DNA from 3 places in the Alteromonas sp. MmMcT2-2 genome. Region 3 is predicted to be linked to each of the others. Evidence: predicted binding sites of a transcription regulator. Region 3 holds the regulator's gene; each other region holds the start of a gene.
What was found. Region 3 encodes LexA, which represses DNA repair genes until DNA is damaged. Its sites were predicted from a motif close to TACTGTATNNNNATACAGTA; they were not measured.

Region 1 (6,258 bases), on a different contig from region 3:
ACTATATACAAAGAATATAAAAATAACATAGTTGAGATTGTCGTTAAAAACGGCATGGATGTAGAAGTGGTGAGAGGTACAGCGATATACGCAATTAACAATATGTTTATGACTAACGCTCACGTTGTCAAGGGAGGGAGTCAAGCAATCGTCCTTGTGGGAAATGAAAGGTACAATGTCGTATCTGCTGAGCTAAGTAGGAACCAAGATCTTGCCTTTGTTTCTATTGACACCAAGGGAAAAGACCTTCCATTAAAACCATTCAAATTTTCTTTTGATATCGATGCAGGCCAGGAAGTTTACGTCATAAGCAATCCTGTTGGGTTCAACCAGTCGATAACTGATGGGATTATATCTTCAATTCGCGGAAATATAATTCAGCACACGGCTGCTGTTTCTCCTGGCTCTAGTGGCGGGGCCTTATTCTCTAAAAGCGGTGAGTTGATTGGAATAATAACGTCCAGGCATAGGGATGAAACTAGCATGGGGTTTGGTCTTTCTATAGAAGCTATCTCCCATGAGTTAAACAACGAAAGTAGCAGTTTTTTCAGTTTGTTCGACGAGGCTCCCTTATTGGGTGGCAAAGCAATAATAGGGATGTCACATTTAGATGATGGCTTAACAGTACAAATTGACCTGTTTGATCCTGCCTCGGTGGTAAAAGAAGAGAATTATCTCAGGTATAAGGGGGGCGCCAGGGTAATTAGCTATGAAAACGATGCGGTCAGCAGGTTTGCAGAATTTGAATTTGAGTCGTTGTTTGATTGCAAGAACAAAACAAGTAGAAATTTATTCACACGCGTATATGGGCCTGACAAAAGCAAAGTTATATTTGAAGCGGGTGAAAGTGACCAGTGGCAGCCAGTCAAGGACAAATTCAAGGCCACACTAAACGCTTACTGTGAAGCAACAGTGGTCAATAATCAGCTATACTATAGCCTTAGAGAGTTGCACTCATATATAACGACTGTTATGCCAATAGAGTTATTAAGGAAAAAAGAGACGGTTAACGCCCAAGGTGGTGCCAACCGTCTACTGCAGTATATTTTAAAACACTCCAACTGAGTGTCGAACGCGTTTCTTATTTTTTTTAAATATTATCGCCATCAGCATTTGATTTGTGGCACATCACTCCAGCGTGTAGTTGCGCGCTTTGTTAAAAACTGCCTTTTCATCTCATGTTTTTTATCAAACCCTTTTGAAGCCACCTGAAGGGTACTTTTGCCATATCTATCATTGACGGCGTCAAGTACGTTCATCAGCTTTGGGTTATCGTTATTCAAACTAAAGAGGTCAGCTTGATAGTTTGCAGCCGGTATGATTTCTACAATACCTACTCCACACCGGTAAAAGCATACGCCTGGCTTAAATATTTTGTCGATAATGGCAGGGAGTGCGTTCGTAACAATCCGTGTGTCCATTGTCGGGACCGCAAACGGGTGGTAAATCGACTTGCGGTAATAAGCGGTATCGTCGTGTGGCGAGTTAGAGGCAAATACCGTCATCGCTTTAGTTAAACTTTTTTGCCTGCGTAGTTTACGCATAGCGCTCTCACAATGTCCCACTAAGGCTTTATGTAAGTCTCTCTTATCAGTTACCCGGGCGCCGAAAGTCCGTGTGCTATATATTTGTTGCTTGTCGGGCCTGACGTCATCCCACTTGATTCGAATTTCGCCGTTAAGCTCCCTCACGGTGTTTTCCACAAGGATAGAAAACTGTTTCCTCATACGTGCCGGTGATTGAACTGATAGCTGGTGGGCAGTATGAATACCAAGTAGGTTTAATTTTCGCCCTAGCCTGTTTCCTATTCCCCAGACGTCCGTAACGTCCATTTGTTTGAGTATGCTGATACGCTCTTGCTCGCTGTCTATGACAGCGACACCATTGTAGCCAGGTATGCGTTTTGCGGCATGACTCGCTGCTTTAGCAAGTGTGGGAGTTATCCCCCCGCCTGCCCCAACTGGTAAGCGAACCTCTTTCCATACTGTACGCCTGATATCTCTTCCTAAATCCAGCCAGCTATCATGGGAAAGATGCGTATCAAATTGGGCGAATAGTTCATCAATTGAATAGACATAAATATCATCAGCGAATTGGCTGATAGTATCCATCATCTTGGTGCTAAGCGAATGATAAGCTCGTAGTTAGAACTGGTCACCACTACGCCATGCTTTTTAATCAAATCCTTAACTTGGAAGTACGGAACAAATTTCTTAATGCCAAGCTTTTTGGCAATAGGGCAAACCGCGACAATGCAACCGTCGTTATTGCTAAGGGTGACTACGGGCTTATTTCTAAGATCAGGTCGCATCACCTTTTCAGCACTACTGTAAAAGCCAGAGGCATCGCAGAGAAAGTACATCACGCCCCAATTTTCTTATTAAGTGGCGTGTGGATCCTAACCGAACGAGTCACCACGCCCTCGAGCGAGAAATCATCCCCTTCTTTGATGAAATAGGGTTTAGCCCCAATCTGAGACGAAATAAGGGCCCTTCGCTCTATATCAATTTTCTTACAGCAAAATACCCCATTTAATACTGCCACAATGATGGCCATATGTTTCACTTGTTGCGCTCTTGAGATAATAAGAATGTCGCCATCAAAAATGCCATCCAGCTCCATTGAATTCCCCTGCGCTACGCCTATCCATGTGGCAGAGGGTTTGTCGATAAGCAGTTCATCTAAACTCAATTCCATTTCAATGTATTCGGCTGCAGGGCTTTCAAATCCTACTAACCCTGCTTGCGCTTTTACTGGGATAACCTTCATAAAACCATATAACTGTATAAATGTACAGTTATTGTATTTTCAATCGATGATAGCCGTCAAATTACATTCGTTTATCTCAGGTGAAAAATGCTCTAAGTAATACCTTGTGAGCGCTACACTTTGTCGGTTAAAACATAAAAATTAACACATTAGTTTATGGTATACATGCTTTGGAAAGGAAGAAAATATGGAAAATACGAGCATGGAAAACACATCAGGTATAAACAATTAAACCTGGCCGATATCTATGCCTACCGGCAACAACACAGTGAGCCACTCGTTACTGACTTTTTCCGGTGGGTTTATCAACAACGACAGCGCACTGATTTACTCCCCAAGTCTCCCTTCGCCAAGGCACTCCATTATGCGCATGAACGAAAAAGCCAACTCAAGGTGTTCCTGAGCAATCCTGCTTTACCCATGGATACCAATCATCTTGAGCGGGCATTGCGGGTAATCCCCATGGGGAGAAAAAACTACTTGTTCTGTTGGTCTGAACTCGGGGCTGAACAACTGGGCATACTGCAAAGCCTGATGGTGACTTGCCGCCTGCAAGGCATCAATCCCTACCACTACCTCGTGGATGTATTGCAGCGTGTAGCACTGCATCCGGCCAAAGACGTTCTAGACCTCACCCCCAGAGTGTGGAAAGATAAGCTTGCCGATACGCCACTCACATCCGATGTACAACAACACCGAAATTAAGCGCGAACATGAACATCAACATCAACGACCTCACTCTGGAACAGCTGTACCAGCTCAATGACATGGTCTGTCAACGCATTGACCAAATACGCGCCCAACAAGAGCGAGAAGCTATTGCGCGTATTCGACCCGGTATGAAAGTGACTATCGAAGGGCCTGATGGGACAATCTTCGGGATTGCCCTAAAACTTAACCGCAAAACCATTATCGTGGCATCTGAAGATAAACTACGTCAGTACAAGGTGGCCGCTGGATTGGTGAAACCTGTCAACGACCTGAATTAGACTGCTTACGGTCCATATTGATCGCTTACTTAACAAATACTATATTGTAAGAAATATATGTTTAACGCTCATCAGACCCGCTATCTAGATACATGCTTTGAATAAACTCGATCTCTGCCGTTGATAATACATTAGCTGAAACCATACATTGCCCGTCTAAATATCTAGAAAGAAGCTTACGCAACTCTTGATCAGTAAGGTACTTATTGCCTTCTACATACTCTCTAATTTCATTCGCACATCGCATATGTTAAAGCCTCACCTAACAAGTTTTTTCTGCTTTTGCTCTCTAAAGAAATAGCCTTGCATTAGCAAGTCTAGTTCCTTGCAAAATACATATTTTTCAAAACAGTCCACTCCTTCGACAATAACGCTTCCAGCCTTCTTACGTAGATTGATAAGTAGGCAACTTAGCAACTTTTTGTCTTGGTTGAAAAGGCGCCAAAACAATTCTTTTGATATCTTTATTGCATCAAAGTTACACTTCTCTATTGTATCGAAATTAGAAAAGCCGCAGCCGAAGTCGTCTAACCAAATTGATACATTAGGATGAGCTGTTAGAGCCCAGATCGCTTGTGTATTTTCTTCTGAACTATCGATTGTTTCTGAAATTTCTAGTGCAATTTCTAAACCTCTAAAGTCCTCAACTAACATGGCTAGATATGCTGACTTAAGAAATTCCTCATTTACATTGAATGAGACTTTCTTTAAACCTCTCTGAGACATTTCAGAGAGTACATCTCTGAGATAACTGAAGTAATACACTTTCGGAAAACTACAAAAAAACTGCCGGCTATCTAACTGGCTCTCCGATAGAAATACAGAAGTAAGGATTTCATAGTAGTTATTTTCAGCGCCGATTGATCTGGTGACAGCCTCTAGTCTAGGTACTAAGTCGTACTCTGAGTTGGCAATAGTGAAACTTCTAAAAGGCAGTAATATTTCCATTTAAAAATCCATCCGAGTCAACATATAACCAACTTTTCGTTGATTTAAGATACATAGGCTAGTGCCCGTCAATGCAGTTCTGAGTTCAGAAACTACAACGTTTACATTATTTTGGACTCTAGGTAGACTGCCCCAAACGTACTTCATAATGTGTTCTTTGCTTACAAATTCGTCAATGTTTCTGTGTAAGAGGCACAGTGCTCTACCAGCAGAGTAAGAGAGCTTGAACTTACCCTTATTTGTGTATAGAAATCCAGCTTCAAATTTAACAGAAGATTCTATAGAAAAATTACGATTAGGATACAAAAAACACTTCAAACAATGTTCATTGCAAGAGTTATCTTCTGAAACTATATTTTCCATGTTTCCCGTATCATTTAATTGATCATCACGATTGAAAAAAATGATATTTGAACTTTGTTCAGCCATAAACTCATTACTCCAATTGAGTTACAATATTATGTAGAATAGCGATATTGGTCTTGAATAAAACGTTTATAAAAATTATAAAAATTATAAATTTAGAGTTTTAATTCTGAATTCTTGGATAATATTTATCTTTTTATGTCGCTGTGATAAGGCAATTATGTTTCCACTCTCAACATGCATATCTTTTACTAAATATGACGCGCCATCTAAGTCAGTCACACATGCGCCTTTCGGAAATAGCCTCAAAAATAAACAAAACTTTTTAAAAATGACGGGATCGATCACTTCAGCAATCGCCATATTTTGCATTTCATTAATGCTTTCATAAGGTGACTTTTTGGCCCGATACCCCCTGCCAGAAGTCATTGCTTCGTAGGTATTTAGAACTCTTAAAATTCTTGCACCAAGCTTGATTTGGCGCCCCATTAAGCCTTTAGGATAACCAGTACCATTAAAGTTTTCATGATGTTGGAGGACAAGTGTTGTCAACGAGTTAGATAAGTTGGATTCATTAACAATTTTTGCTGATTCAATAGGATGTATTTGAATAAGCTGTTTTTGGGAGTCCGAGACTAACTTCCTAGAACCCAATAACAATGGATACCTTGCCATAGAAATATCACTCAAAAATGCAGCATTGCAATATTCGAGCGTCTTGCTTCTAGTGAGCGTGATGTAGTTACAAAAGCTAGCAGTCAAGCAAACGAGCTTTAATGTTCGTCTGAAAAGCTCGTTTTCAGATCGAATTAAGTCGACGCACGTAATATGACAAAATTTTCCTGCTATTACTTGAGAAACAATTGCGTTGATACGTGAAACTACTGACGCTTCATTGATTAATCTAGAACTAACTATTTCATCAAAAATTAGTTTTAATAATTTGATATTTTTTTTAGTTAATTTTGATTTTCTATTTGAGCTTATGACGTAGAGATTTTTGTAAGCAGATAGGTTTCTAATGTCCTTACTTGATCTTACTTTTGTAAAATTTGTTATGTATGGAGTGTAAAACCAGTTTTTGAATACAAAAACAATGTCTCCGACATTTAAGTCAGACGATTTAATTTTTTTAAACATGAATTATGCAACATATTTATGGTAGCGAATGTCGCACTGCCTTCCC
Region 2 (6,258 bases), 270 kb from region 3:
TAGGGTAACGTATACGGCTTTATCTACGGGCGTACCGGTTTTCTTAACTATGCCTGAGATAGTGAAAGGGTGATCATCATGGTTGTTGAACGATACGCTACCCAGACCATGGGAAATAATAATCTTATCCCCTACCTTGTACCCCAATGATTTGGCGATATCTGCGCCAATAACGGTAGACAGTGGCTGCGTAAATGTCGAGCCTGCTGCCATTTCAAGTGATTGCATATCACCGTATTTAAAGTGGTCGAAAAAGCTGTTGGTCGTACCTACTACTCTAAAACCTCTGTGGGTATCACCCAAAGATAGTGGGATAAGCCACGATACCTGCTTGTTAGATTGAAGCGCCGCAATACTTTTATATTCAATACCTTTGGTGGGAGTGCCTATATTAAACACTGATGACAGGAGTAAATTAAGCTGTCCACTTGGTGCGCCAACAATAAGATCTACACCAGAAACGGTGCGCGTAAAACTGGTTTTAACTTGGGTGCGAATAATGTCCACGCACAAAAGTAAACTAATGCTGATGGTAATGCTTAAAAGTGTGAGGATTGCCGTTGTTTTCCTGCGCTTTAAGCTTTCAATAGCAATGGTACTTAGCATTACGCACGCTCCTGTGCTTTTGTGGCCTCATCGCCTCGCGTTTTTATGTGGTTTGTACTTGGGTTTAATTCACTCATGCTGCAGTGGCGGTCGAAATAACTCTCCATGGCTTTATCGTGACTAACAAAAATCATGGTGCTTTCACCTGCAACGTCTTTTAGCAGCGACATAAAACTATCTCTGGCATCGGTATCTAGGGCAGAGGTAGGTTCATCGACAATTAATAATTGTGGGTCGTTAATCAGTGCTCTGGCAATGGCAACGCGCTGCTGCTGACCAATACTCAATGCGTCAGCTTTCGCATGCAGCACGTGAGAAGGCAGCTGTAGCTTGTCCAGTAAATGACGAAGCTTTGCGTCTGATGCTGTCTTGCTGACGTTTGTACTTGCAAAATACACCGCCGCATTAATGTTCTGTGCCACAGAAAGGTAGGGAATAAGATTAAATTGTTGAAAAACAACGCCGATATTGCGTGCTCTAAACTTGTCCCGCTGTCGGTTCGATAATGCGGAGAAAGGCTGCGCTAATAAAGCGATGTCGCCCTGAGTTGGAGTTAATGTTCCGCACAGCAAATTGAGCAATGTGCTCTTTCCGCTACCCGAAGGCCCTGAAAGAAAAACGTGTTCACCTTGCGAAACTTGCCACGCTTTAATGTCAACGATGGGAGGACTTTCTTTGGTATACGAAAACTGTAAATTGCTAACTTCAATCGCTGTGTTGCGCCCTTTATTCACTGCGTTGTGCTCTTCAGACACTGCGTTGCGCTGGGAGTGAGTGCTATTTTTTTTATTGATGGTATTCACGCTAAGCCCGACCTGTATTTACGTCTTATGTTCACATTAGCAAAAGCGACACGTCTGTTCACCCAGTTAAAAACCAGAGAAAACACATTGCCGCGTTGAGGTAATGTTATCAAATAACATTTTTGCGTATAGCTATGCTATCAGATCTCATCAGCCTAAAGCGGCAATTGCTCTTATTAATTGCTCATCATAACGACGCAAAAGAGAGGCGTGCCTAAATTATCAGCCGTTAGCTTGTAGCTTTACCACTTCTGCGCTTTCATCTTCTAATACGCTTTCTGCGGTAGCGCCTTTGAAAATCTTACTGATTTTATCTTTGTTTTTAGACAGCATGATGGTGAGCTCTTCCACTACGCTATCGTCTAGCTTGATGCCCTTCGCATGAATGTAGTCAGCAAGGTTATCTGCTGCATCGAGCATTTTGTCATACTGATCGGCTTCTTTTTTGTCGGTAGTTACCAATTTTTCTACCCCTTTGTGCGTAACAACATACTGTGTGGTAATGGCCATGGTAGGTCCCCTGTTTATTAAAGACACAAAAACTGTACAGTATTTTACTGTATAAATAAACAGTATTTTGATTAAATGTCTGAGCGTAGTGTTTGGGGAAAGGGCAAATGATTGTTCTAAAGGTGATTAATGCTTGTGCAATTAGTAACTGCTGCGTATAATGCGCGCCCTTACAGCCATCCCAATTCGTTCCTTGTCTCCATACAGTCGGCTGTACTGTCGAGGCTACAACCGTAAGGAGCTATAATGCGTCATTACGAAATCGTATTTATGGTTCACCCTGATCAGAGTGAACAAGTACCTGGTATGATCGAGCGTTATACCACAATCCTAAAGCAAGACGGTGGTCAGATTCATCGTTTAGAAGATTGGGGCCGTCGTCAACTGGCTTACCCAATTGAAAAGCTGCACAAAGCCCACTACGTACTAATCAATGCTGAAGCGTCTGCAGAAGCTGTTGATGAATTGGAAAATGCTTTCCGTTTCAACGACGTGATCCTACGTAACATGGTTATGCGCACTAAGACTGCTGTGACTGAGCCTTCTCCAATGATGAAAGAAGAGCCTCGTCGTGAGCGTCGTGACGATTCTGCTCCTCGCCAAGATCGCGCGGAAAAGAAAACTGAAACCACTGAAGACAACGCTTAAGGAGATCACCCATGGCTCGTTTTTTCAGACGTCGTAAGTTCTGCCGTTTCACTGCAGAAGGTGTGACTGAGATTGATTACAAAGATATCGCTACTCTTAAGAACTACATCACTGAGAGCGGTAAAATTGTCCCTAGCCGTATTACTGGTACAAGCGCAAAATATCAGCGTCAGCTGTCTTCTGCGATCAAGCGCGCACGTTTCCTTGCGTTGCTTCCGTACACTGATTCACACAAGTAATTTGGCGAATATAAGGGTTAGCTAAGATGAATATCATCCTACTAGATAAAATCGCCAACCTTGGCGGCCTGGGCGACCAAGTGACTGTTAAGTCTGGTTACGCTCGTAACTTCCTTTTCCCACAGGGTAAAGCGGTTCCTGCAACTAAAGACAACGTTGAAAAGTTCGAAGCACGTCGTGCTGAACTTGAAGCGAAAATTGCTGAGCAACTAGCTGCTGCTAACGCACGCGCTGAAAAAGTTGCTGAGCTTGCTGAAGTTACAATCGCAGCTCCTGCTGGTGACGAAGGTAAACTTTTTGGCTCTGTTGGTACTCGTGACATCGCTGATGCAATCACTGCAGCTGGCGTTGAAGTACAAAAAGCAGAAGTTAAACTACCTACTGGTACTCTTCGTGAAACTGGTGAGTATGACATCGACTTACAACTTCACTCTGACGTTATCACTTCAATCAAAGTGATCATCATTGCTGAAGCGTAATCGCTGACGTATTTGAAAAAAGCCGCTCCTAGAGCGGCTTTTTTTTGCTCTAAATTTTTGTTCGATACTTAAAGAACAATACCAATCCGCATAGATGATTGCCCACCCAGAAGGTGCTGGTAAGTTTCCTAGCAAAGCGTGGGAATGTAGGAATGGCCGTTGCTTTTCAAATTCCCAGAGTGAAGCTTGCCAGACCTTCCCGAAGGGCGAGTTTAAAATATCCCTACCCTCACTCCACGTCGCGACGCCTAATTAACGATGGGTGTAAGCAAATATGTCCAGCGCCGACAAATGGCGTATTTTTGAGGTCCACTCATCTGCGATAAATAACGTTTTTTAAACGGTATTTAAACAAAATGTTAATAATCGCTGAAATTCTTAGTGTCATGGCTTTAAACTTTTTCTGTCATTCCTGCGACCTATAGTAAACCAAACAATAAAAAGCATAAGTGCCATATTATGGACATCACTAAGCAAGCAATAAAAAACGCGACTGGGGTAGGTATCGGAATAACACTGCTGGTATTTTTAGGGCTATATAGCCTGTTTAATTTACCTGTACAGCTGTTTCCTGACATTGAAAGACCGAATATTAACATCCAGACCTCTTGGCGCGCTGCGTCGCCTCAAGAAATCGAATCTGAGATCATTGAGCCTCAAGAGGAAGTGCTGCAAGGGATCCCTGGCCTTGAGTCGATGAATGCATGGGCAAACCAAGGTAATGCGTGGATTAATCTAGAGTTTGGTTTAGATACGGACATGCAGAAAACGCTCATTGAAGTGATTAGCCGCATGAATCGCGTACCGCCACTACCTCGCGATGCCTTGTCCCCTAATATTATGCTTGCTGGAAGTGGGGGAGACGCCCCCGCTTTGACCTACTTTTTTCTTCAGCGCCTTCCGGGCAATCCAAACGAAATTAATACCTATGTAACCTTTTTTACCGATGTCATTAAACCTCAGCTTGAATCCATCCCGGGCGTTGCAAGGGCGCGTATGGAAAGCGGGGTTGGCGGCGTTGAGGAGTTTCAAATTGTTTTCGACCCGTTTAAAGCGGCGCAGTTAGGCATTGACCTAACGGCAGTTGCCAACGAGTTGGGGCGTGCGAATGATATTTCAGGCGGCTTTGTCGATGTGGGCAGAAGACGCTATACCCTGCGTTTTGAAGGTCGCTACGAGCCTACGCAAATGGGTGAAATGATCCTTGAATGGCGAGACGGCAGCCCTATCACGCTAAATGACATTGCCGAAATTAAAATCACCCGCGCTGACGGTGCAAACTACAGTGTGCAAAACGGCAATCCGGCTATATCTATTCGCGTAGACAGACAAAACAACGCCAATGTTTTAGCTACCTTAGAAGCCGTAAAAGCAAAAGTTGCACAAATAAACGAACAGGACTTGGCCCCTGAACAGTTAGTAATGGCGCAAAGCTTCGATGCCTCAGTGTTTATCTATAGAGCGGTGCAGCTAGTTACCAGCAATTTATTTATAGGCGTGCTGCTTGCCATTGCCGTGCTTTGGCTCTTTATGCGCCAGCTGCGGGCAACGCTCATTGTGGCATTGGCCATTCCTATCTCACTACTTAGCACTTTTGTGGTGCTTCAACTTACCGGTCGCTCGCTCAATATCATTTCACTGGCAGGACTCGCCTTCGCGGTAGGTATGGTGCTAGATGCCGCTATTGTCGTGCTGGAAAACATTGTAAGAACGCGCAAGAGCGCCGAAGCCGAAATCGAAAATAAAGACCCACATTCACAAACGCACATGGAGGATTGTGCCCATCGGGGAACGAAAGGAGTGTTTGGTGCCCTCATGGCGTCAACAGCCACCACCGTTGCTATTTTTATTCCCGTCATGTTTTTGGAAGATGTTGAAGGGCAATTGTTTGCTGACCTCGCTCTTACCATTGCCATTGCAGTGTGTATGTCGCTAGTGGTTGCGGTAACGGTATTGCCTGTTGTTGCCGCTCGATATCTTAATGGCAACATGCCAGCTGATAGCTTACAGCGGGTATGGGCAAAGATAACCCGCGCTATTATGTCGCTATCAAGCACGCCGCTTCGCCGCCTTGTATTAGTTATAACGCTCATGGGCGTGCCTATAACAGGTAGTGTTCTGCTTATGCCTTCCATGGACTATTTGCCACCCGTAAAACGCGATGCCGTTGACGCCTTCTTAAGTTTGCCTGCAGGTGCTAGTGAAAACTTTATTAGCGAAGAAGTGATGCCAATTATCGTTGAGCGACTGCAGCCCTATATGGACGGAGAAAAGCAGCCAGCGCTGAAAAACTACTACATTATCACATGGCCAAATGGCGGAAATTTGGGTGTGCGCGCTAAAGATCAGTCTAAGGTCAAAGAGTTAGAAGCCATTGTTCGCGATGAAATTTTAAAGGATTTGCCGGATACACAGACCTTTTCACAACAAGGCAATTTGTTCGGCGGCTTTGGAAACGGTCGCTCAATCGACATTCATCTTCAAGGTACCGATCAGGCCATGCTCGGCATTGCTGCGCAAGCAGGTTTAGACAAATTGAGAGAAGTTTTTCCTAACGCGAATGCGCGTTCGAATCCACCTCTAGAGCAAGCCGAACCAGAGCTTCGCTTCTACCCTAATGACAGCCGAATGATGGAAGTCGGGTTAAATCGCGGCAGTATGGGGAACCTGGTACGTGCCATGGGTGATGGTATGTATGTGGGGGAGTACTTCGATGGCACCAAGCGCATGAATATTATCTTCCGCTCAGCCCCCTGGTTTACACCCGAAGACTTAAATAGCACGCCAGTCATGACGCCATCAGGCGAGGTGGTGCAATTAGGCGAACTGGTAGGTATTGAAAGAGCCGTAGGGCCAAGTCGTATTCAGCGCATTGATGGTCGAAGAACCCTCACGCTAAACGTAAATCCGCCAGAGGGTATGAGTTTAGAAGAAGCAATGAAAGTGATTACCTCTGAGGTTGAACCTGCCATT
Region 3 (6,258 bases):
CCGTCCCAAACTTGCGCAGATACCGGCTCACCTTGCTTTTTGCATGCCTTGATAAGCAGGGCAAGAAAGATGAGCTGAGATAAACCGAATGCAAAACCACCCAGGCTTATCCATTTATTAAAATCAGCGAACTGCAATGCATAGTCAGGAATACGGCGTGGCATACCAGCCAAACCCACAAAGTGCATAGGGAAGAACAACACATTGACCGATACCAATGAACACCAGAAATGCCATTTAGCTAAGGTTGTGTCATACATTTTTCCCGTCCATTTAGGCAACCAGTAATACACCGCTGCCATGATAGAAAAGACTGCCCCTGTTACCAGAACATAGTGGAAATGGGCCACAACGAAATAAGTGTCGTGGTACTGGAAGTCCACAGGTGTAATCGCCAACATTAATCCTGAAAGCCCCCCAATGGTGAACAGCACAATAAAGGCAATAGCGAACATCATTGGCATTTCAAAACTTAGTGAACCACGCCACATGGTTGCTACCCAGTTAAACACTTTAACGCCAGTGGGCACCGAGATAAGCATGGTGGCAAACATGAAGAACATTTCCATGTACACCGGCATGCCTGTGGTAAACATGTGGTGAGCCCACACTACAAAAGAGAGCAGTGCAATCGACGCCGTGGCGTACACCATAGATGCGTATCCAAACAGCTGCTTTCGAGAGAAGGTAGGAACAATTTGCGAGATAATGCCGAAAGCAGGCAAGATCATAATGTACACTTCAGGGTGCCCGAAGAACCAGAAAATATGCTGGAACATAACCGGGTCGCCGCCACCAGCAGCATCAAAAAAGCTCGTGCCAAAGAACTTATCAGTTAACACCATGGTAACCGCACCGGCGAGCACTGGCATTACCGCAATCAGCAAGAATGCCGTGATAAGCCACGTCCATACAAACAGCGGCATTTTCATCCAGGTCATGCCTGGCGCACGCATATTAAAGATGGTCACAATCACGTTAATCGCACCCATAATGGATGAAATACCCATGATGTGAACAGAGAACACAAACAACGCTGTCGAATCGCCACTGTAAGTCGTTGAAAGGGGCGCGTAGAAAGTCCATCCAAAAGCAGGGCCGCCGCCTTCCATAAAGAGCGAGCTCAATAGAATGAGAAAGGCACCTGGTAAAATCCAGAAGCTCCAGTTATTCATGCGCGGTAACGCCATGTCAGGGGCGCCGATCATCATGGGAATAAGCCAGTTTGCGAGCCCAGTAAAGGCAGGCATTACTGCACCAAATACCATGATAAGCCCGTGTACCGTAGTCATTTGGTTAAAGAAGTTTGGCTCTACAATTTGTAGACCGGGTTGGAATAGTTCAGCGCGGATCACCATGGCCATCGCACCACCAACTAAAAACATAATAAAGGCAAACCACAGATACAGTGTGCCTATGTCTTTGTGGTTAGTGGTAAACAACCAACGCGTTATCCCTTTAGGAATATGATCGTGGTGTTCATGGTCATCATGTAGGTGACCACCATTTACTTGACCACTGTGAGGCGCAGAGGTATCTGGCGAAATAACTTCAGTTGCTTTGCTCATTGTCTGCTCCTAGTTTCCGTTTGCCACTGCGTTGACATCTTTGGCTTGAACCATATCGCCAGTTTTATTGCCCCAGGCATTTCGCTCGTAAGTGACTACGGCGGCAATTTCCTTAAGACTTAGCATTTTTCCAAACGCTTGCATGGCTGTTCCTGACTTTCCATGCAGCACGATGTCAATGTGACCTTGCTGATCTTCTAGTACCATCTTGCTGCCTTTTAATGCCGGGAACACGCCAGGTAAACCTTCACCATTTGGCATATGGCAAGCAGCGCACGTTGCGTTGTATACTCGCTCGCCCTCTTTCATCAGTTCATCCATAGACATATTCATAGAAAGTAGACGCTGCTCTTCTTCTTTTGCTTTACGAACAATCTCTTCTTGTTCGCCCATCCACTTTTCAAACTCGGCGGGTTCTTTAGCAATTACCACAACCGGCATATAGCCATGGTCTTTACCACAAAGCTCTGCGCACTGTCCGCGATAAATACCCGGCTCATTCACCTTGGCCCAAGACTCGTTAATAAAGCCGGGGTTGGCATCTTTTTTCACGGCAAAGTCAGGAACCCACCAAGAGTGGATAACGTCGTCAGAAGTAATAAGAAAGCGTACTTTTTTCCCAGTAGGAATAACCAAGGGACGGTCGACTTCCAGCAGGTAGTTATCTGTTTTCTGAAATTTGTTTTCTATTTGCTCGCGCTGAGTGGCGAGTAAAGAATAAAACTCTACATCGCTATCCATGTACTTGTAGTGCCATTTCCATTGAGAGCCTGTTACTAACACCGTCATGTCAGGCTCAGACGTGTCTTCCATAGCAATTAGAGTATTCGCTGCGGGTACCGCCATGAAAATAAGAATAAGGAAAGGAATAACGGTCCAAGCAATTTCGACCTTCACGTTTTCGTGAAAATTAGCTGGCTTGGCACCACGGGACTTTCTATGTAGATACATTGAGGCGAACATCACGCCAAAAACTACAACCGCGATACCTACACAAATGAAGAACATCAACATATGGAGGTCGTATACCTGCCCACTGATGTCGGTAGCACCGCGTCTCAAATTAAGCGAAGAGGCTTCTTCGCTTGCTTCTTGCGCAAAAAGCAAAGGGGAAAAAAGCAAAATTGGTATACTAGAACACCATTTTGCGAAAACGGTCGTTAGTTGTTTCACTCAGCACCTCCGTAATGGCGTGGTCAAAGACGCTGATTAATTTGCGCGATGCCCTACCAAATGGTTTGCGAACGATTGACCCATAACCTCAACTTGTAAAACAAATTTAGAGCCATTGTTATTATTTTGTTGATCTCTGTATAAGAATTGCGCAATAATGTCGTGCCGTCTAGTCTTTTCTATTAAAAATTTAACGAAGTGGTTAATTTTTAATCATTTACTAAAATGGTCGCGGGGGATTTCACGTGCAAAAAGAGAAAGCCATTGCTGTGGGATGCCCTTGGAATCAAACAGGCATTTTGAACACGGGGTTAAAGTAAATGCTCGACTAACTAGTTAAGAAATCAATAAGTAATCGATGACTCAATGTCGATTTCAAACAAAATTCAAAATAAAAAATGGAAAATACTTGAAGCATTCATAGAAAGAATAACGTGAGTAATGATAAAAATAAGCGCGCAGAAAACCAACAGGTTTGCTGGGCAGGATAAAACCTAAGTTGGCAGATTGAAGAAAAAAACAGGAACAAAAGACATAAAAAAAGCGGCTAACGCGCCGCTTTTATACAAACAAGCTAAAATACTACATCCAGTCAGCGTTTCTGATCACACCCACCGCAATGCCTTCTATCGCAAAATGTTCAGTCGCCAAATCAACTTTTATTGGTGCAAACTCATCATTCTCAGCATGAAGCAATACTTCACGCCCGCGTTTCTCTAGACGCTTTACGGTGACGTCTTCATCTACACGCGCCACAACCACCTGACCGTTGTGTACATCAGTGGTGCGATGAACAGCGAGAAGATCACCGTCTAAAATACCAATGTCTTTCATGCTCATACCGTTAACGCGTAGCAAAAAGTCGGCATGGGGTTGAAACAGTGCAGGATCGACTTTGTAGTGCGATTCAACATGCTCTTGCGCCAAGATCGGCTCACCGGCTGCAACACGCCCAATTAACGGTAGGCCTTCTTCTTCTTGTGCGTCGTTATCAAGAGGGATATTGAGCTTAATGCCACGAGACGTACCAGGCAAAATTTCAATCACGCCTTTACGCGCCAATGCTTTCAAATGTTCCTCTGCTGCATTAGCAGAACGAAAGCCAAGCTGACGGGCTATTTCCGCACGAGTAGGCGGCATTCCCGTTTCTAACATGGTTGTTTTAATAAGTTCTAAAACTTCGGTTTGTCGAGCTGTGAGTGGGCGCATAAAAGACCTGTCTGTTCATACAGTTCCTGTAAGTATATACACCTAAAACTAAATAACAAGCACTTGCCGCGTCTTTTGCGATCTGCAATAGCCTACGACAAGTGCTTTCTTCTTATTTTACGAGAAGAGCCATGTTCGGGTTACTAATTTGTAACTCCAGCTCCCCATCACTATTTTGACGTGTGCGCATGCCTTCAACATTATCGAGCCCAAGTCCAGGGCTTTGCCACACCACATTGCCTTTATTATCAATCTCAACCACGCGATATGCGATGCTGTCATAATAATTGTACGAATAGTCATTCTCGTTAGGCTGGTAGATAGCGAGAATCGACTGATTAGACGACTTAGTTGGAACAGCCGCTATATACTGAGGGTAGAATGACGGTGCTATAGCGTCTTTGAGTTCTAATGCATCGCTCGCCACGTCATAAACATTGATGGTGTTGTAGTTTCTATTTAAACACGCAAATTCAAGTTCGCTATCACTATCAAAATTTACCGTGAGCAATTGGTCACAATTGGTTTCCAATTCATTCAATCCAACAAATTCACCATCCTGCATTTTATAGAGCTTGAGCGAACTATAGCCCCCAACAGCAAAATAATGCACACCGTCTTTTTCAGAGGCAGCAAGCGCATTAATTGAAAAATCGTTAATGATTGAGTCGATAAGCACCTGATTCTCGATATCAAACGCTTTAAGTCGATTGTTCTCAATAATAACTGCATCGGCGTAACTGTCGTTATTTACGTCAATGGCTTCAATAAACGAAATTTCACTATTCTGATTATTGTTCAGTGTCCACTGAATAGCGTTATCTGTAAGTCTCACGACATTAAACGACGAACTATAATCCAGTGCCCCTATTAGTAACTCACCCACACCGTCATTGTTGTAGTCTGTAACGACCGGTTTGCTATAGTTATAGACATCTTCGCCAACCTCAGCACTTATCGCAAAGTTATCCTCTTTATCTACCGATAAAATCTGAATAGATGATTCGTAACTACTTGTATCGCTAACAAAGACGGCTCTTTCATCATTATCGCCATAAGGTGCCCAACCCGCGGCATGATATCTACTAGCGCGCGGCGCACCTTTTATATCTGACAAGGCATATTCACCGTTGGCATCTTGTTGCGCTACTAAAATTTGATTCTCACCAGTCCAAATAATGTCGTCCACATTGTCATTGTCTAAATCGTCAATGAGAAGTGACATGCCACTGTAAGTGTTGTGGTTAAGAGCCCACTGCTCAGAGATTTGTCCCGCTTCTAATGCAAAACCTCTAACTTGTCCCCACTGACACTCGGAGACAACCACTATTCCTTCTGTAGCTGGGCTTTCTTTACTATAGGCGATATCACAAATGTCACCATGTTCCGCCGTTGCCAAACTGCTTTTCGATACTGCAGAGTAGATTGAGATATCATTCCAACTATCGGCACCGATGATTTCATCTACACCATCGTTATTCATATCACCCAGCACAACAAATGCGTCGCTGAACCCGCTACCGTATAGCCATTGGTTGGCACCGCTTTCGATATCAAATACATAACCATTGTTCGTTACCATTTCTATCGATGCGTCATCATCTACGTTACCAAAAGCAAGGTTATTGACGCCGTCAATATCGTACTGTTGCAACTGCTCACCTGTGCGAACATCTACAATGGCAATAGAAGTCGCATTGTAATATTCGCTCCCATATAAATAAGCAACTTCATCAACCCCGTCACCATTGATGTCATAAAATAAGCCAGAAATAATACTATCTTCAATAATAAACACCGCTTCTGCGTTACTTTCGCGGTCTTTTATTACAGACAATCCCTGTTGAGTAAGAAGGTAGATTTCATCATTATTGTCACCATCAACATCTTGGGTATGCACGCTTCTAATTTCGCCTTTAGTAGGCAGTTTATACGGATACACATAGGTATTTTTAAGCGTATTACCTTCTAGCGAAAATGCGCCCACGTTGCGAGCATTTACCGTGATAAGTTCACTTGCACCATTGGTCGAAGCAATAGCAAAGCCATGATTATAAATTGGTGTCATCACAGTAGTACGAGCATAAGCCGGGGCCTTGTCCGCATAAGAAGTGATTTCGAGCGTTTGTTGGGATTCAGTTCCGTCTAAGCTAGCGAAACTAAACATATAAGTTTGAGCGTTGAAAAGTTGATTCGCAGGTACGTTCCAGGTCATCAGACCTTCCGCATTTAACGAAGCACCGGGAGGCGCTGAAATAAGCTGTCCCGCGACGTCATCGTCAATTCTGTCTGGGTCACTCATCGATAC

Region 1: a site for LexA is predicted at 2,780-2,799, ahead of MHM99_RS19390 (S24 family peptidase). Genes of this name have one in related genera too.
Region 2: a site for LexA is predicted at 1,965-1,984, ahead of MHM99_RS00450 (YebG family protein). Genes of this name have one in related genera too.

What each region holds. Positions count from the first base shown of each region.
Region 1 covers NZ_JAKRFA010000061.1:956-7,213, reverse strand. The annotation lists gene MHM99_RS19400 (serine protease) at 1-1,065, shown strand, start outside; partial or broken gene MHM99_RS19395 (Y-family DNA polymerase) at 1,107-2,362, opposite strand; gene MHM99_RS19390 (S24 family peptidase) at 2,362-2,769, opposite strand; gene MHM99_RS19385 (transposase) at 2,935-3,474, shown strand; gene MHM99_RS19380 (hypothetical protein) at 3,483-3,758, shown strand; gene MHM99_RS19375 (hypothetical protein) at 3,820-4,005, opposite strand; gene MHM99_RS19370 (EAL domain-containing protein) at 4,017-4,706, opposite strand; gene MHM99_RS19365 (winged helix-turn-helix domain-containing protein) at 4,707-5,135, opposite strand; gene MHM99_RS19360 (HD domain-containing phosphohydrolase) at 5,220-6,212, opposite strand.
Region 2 covers NZ_JAKRFA010000001.1:95,827-102,084, reverse strand. The annotation lists gene MHM99_RS00460 (ABC transporter permease) at 1-606, opposite strand, end outside; gene MHM99_RS00455 (ABC transporter ATP-binding protein) at 606-1,409, opposite strand; gene MHM99_RS00450 (YebG family protein) at 1,632-1,919, opposite strand; gene rpsF (30S ribosomal protein S6) at 2,166-2,567, shown strand; gene rpsR (30S ribosomal protein S18) at 2,579-2,806, shown strand; gene rplI (50S ribosomal protein L9) at 2,833-3,285, shown strand; gene MHM99_RS00430 (efflux RND transporter permease subunit) at 3,745-6,258, shown strand, end outside.
Region 3 covers NZ_JAKRFA010000001.1:362,532-368,789, forward strand. The annotation lists gene ctaD (cytochrome c oxidase subunit I) at 1-1,568, opposite strand, end outside; gene coxB (cytochrome c oxidase subunit II) at 1,578-2,741, opposite strand; gene lexA (transcriptional repressor LexA) at 3,324-3,950, opposite strand; gene MHM99_RS01555 (hypothetical protein) at 4,063-6,258, opposite strand, start outside.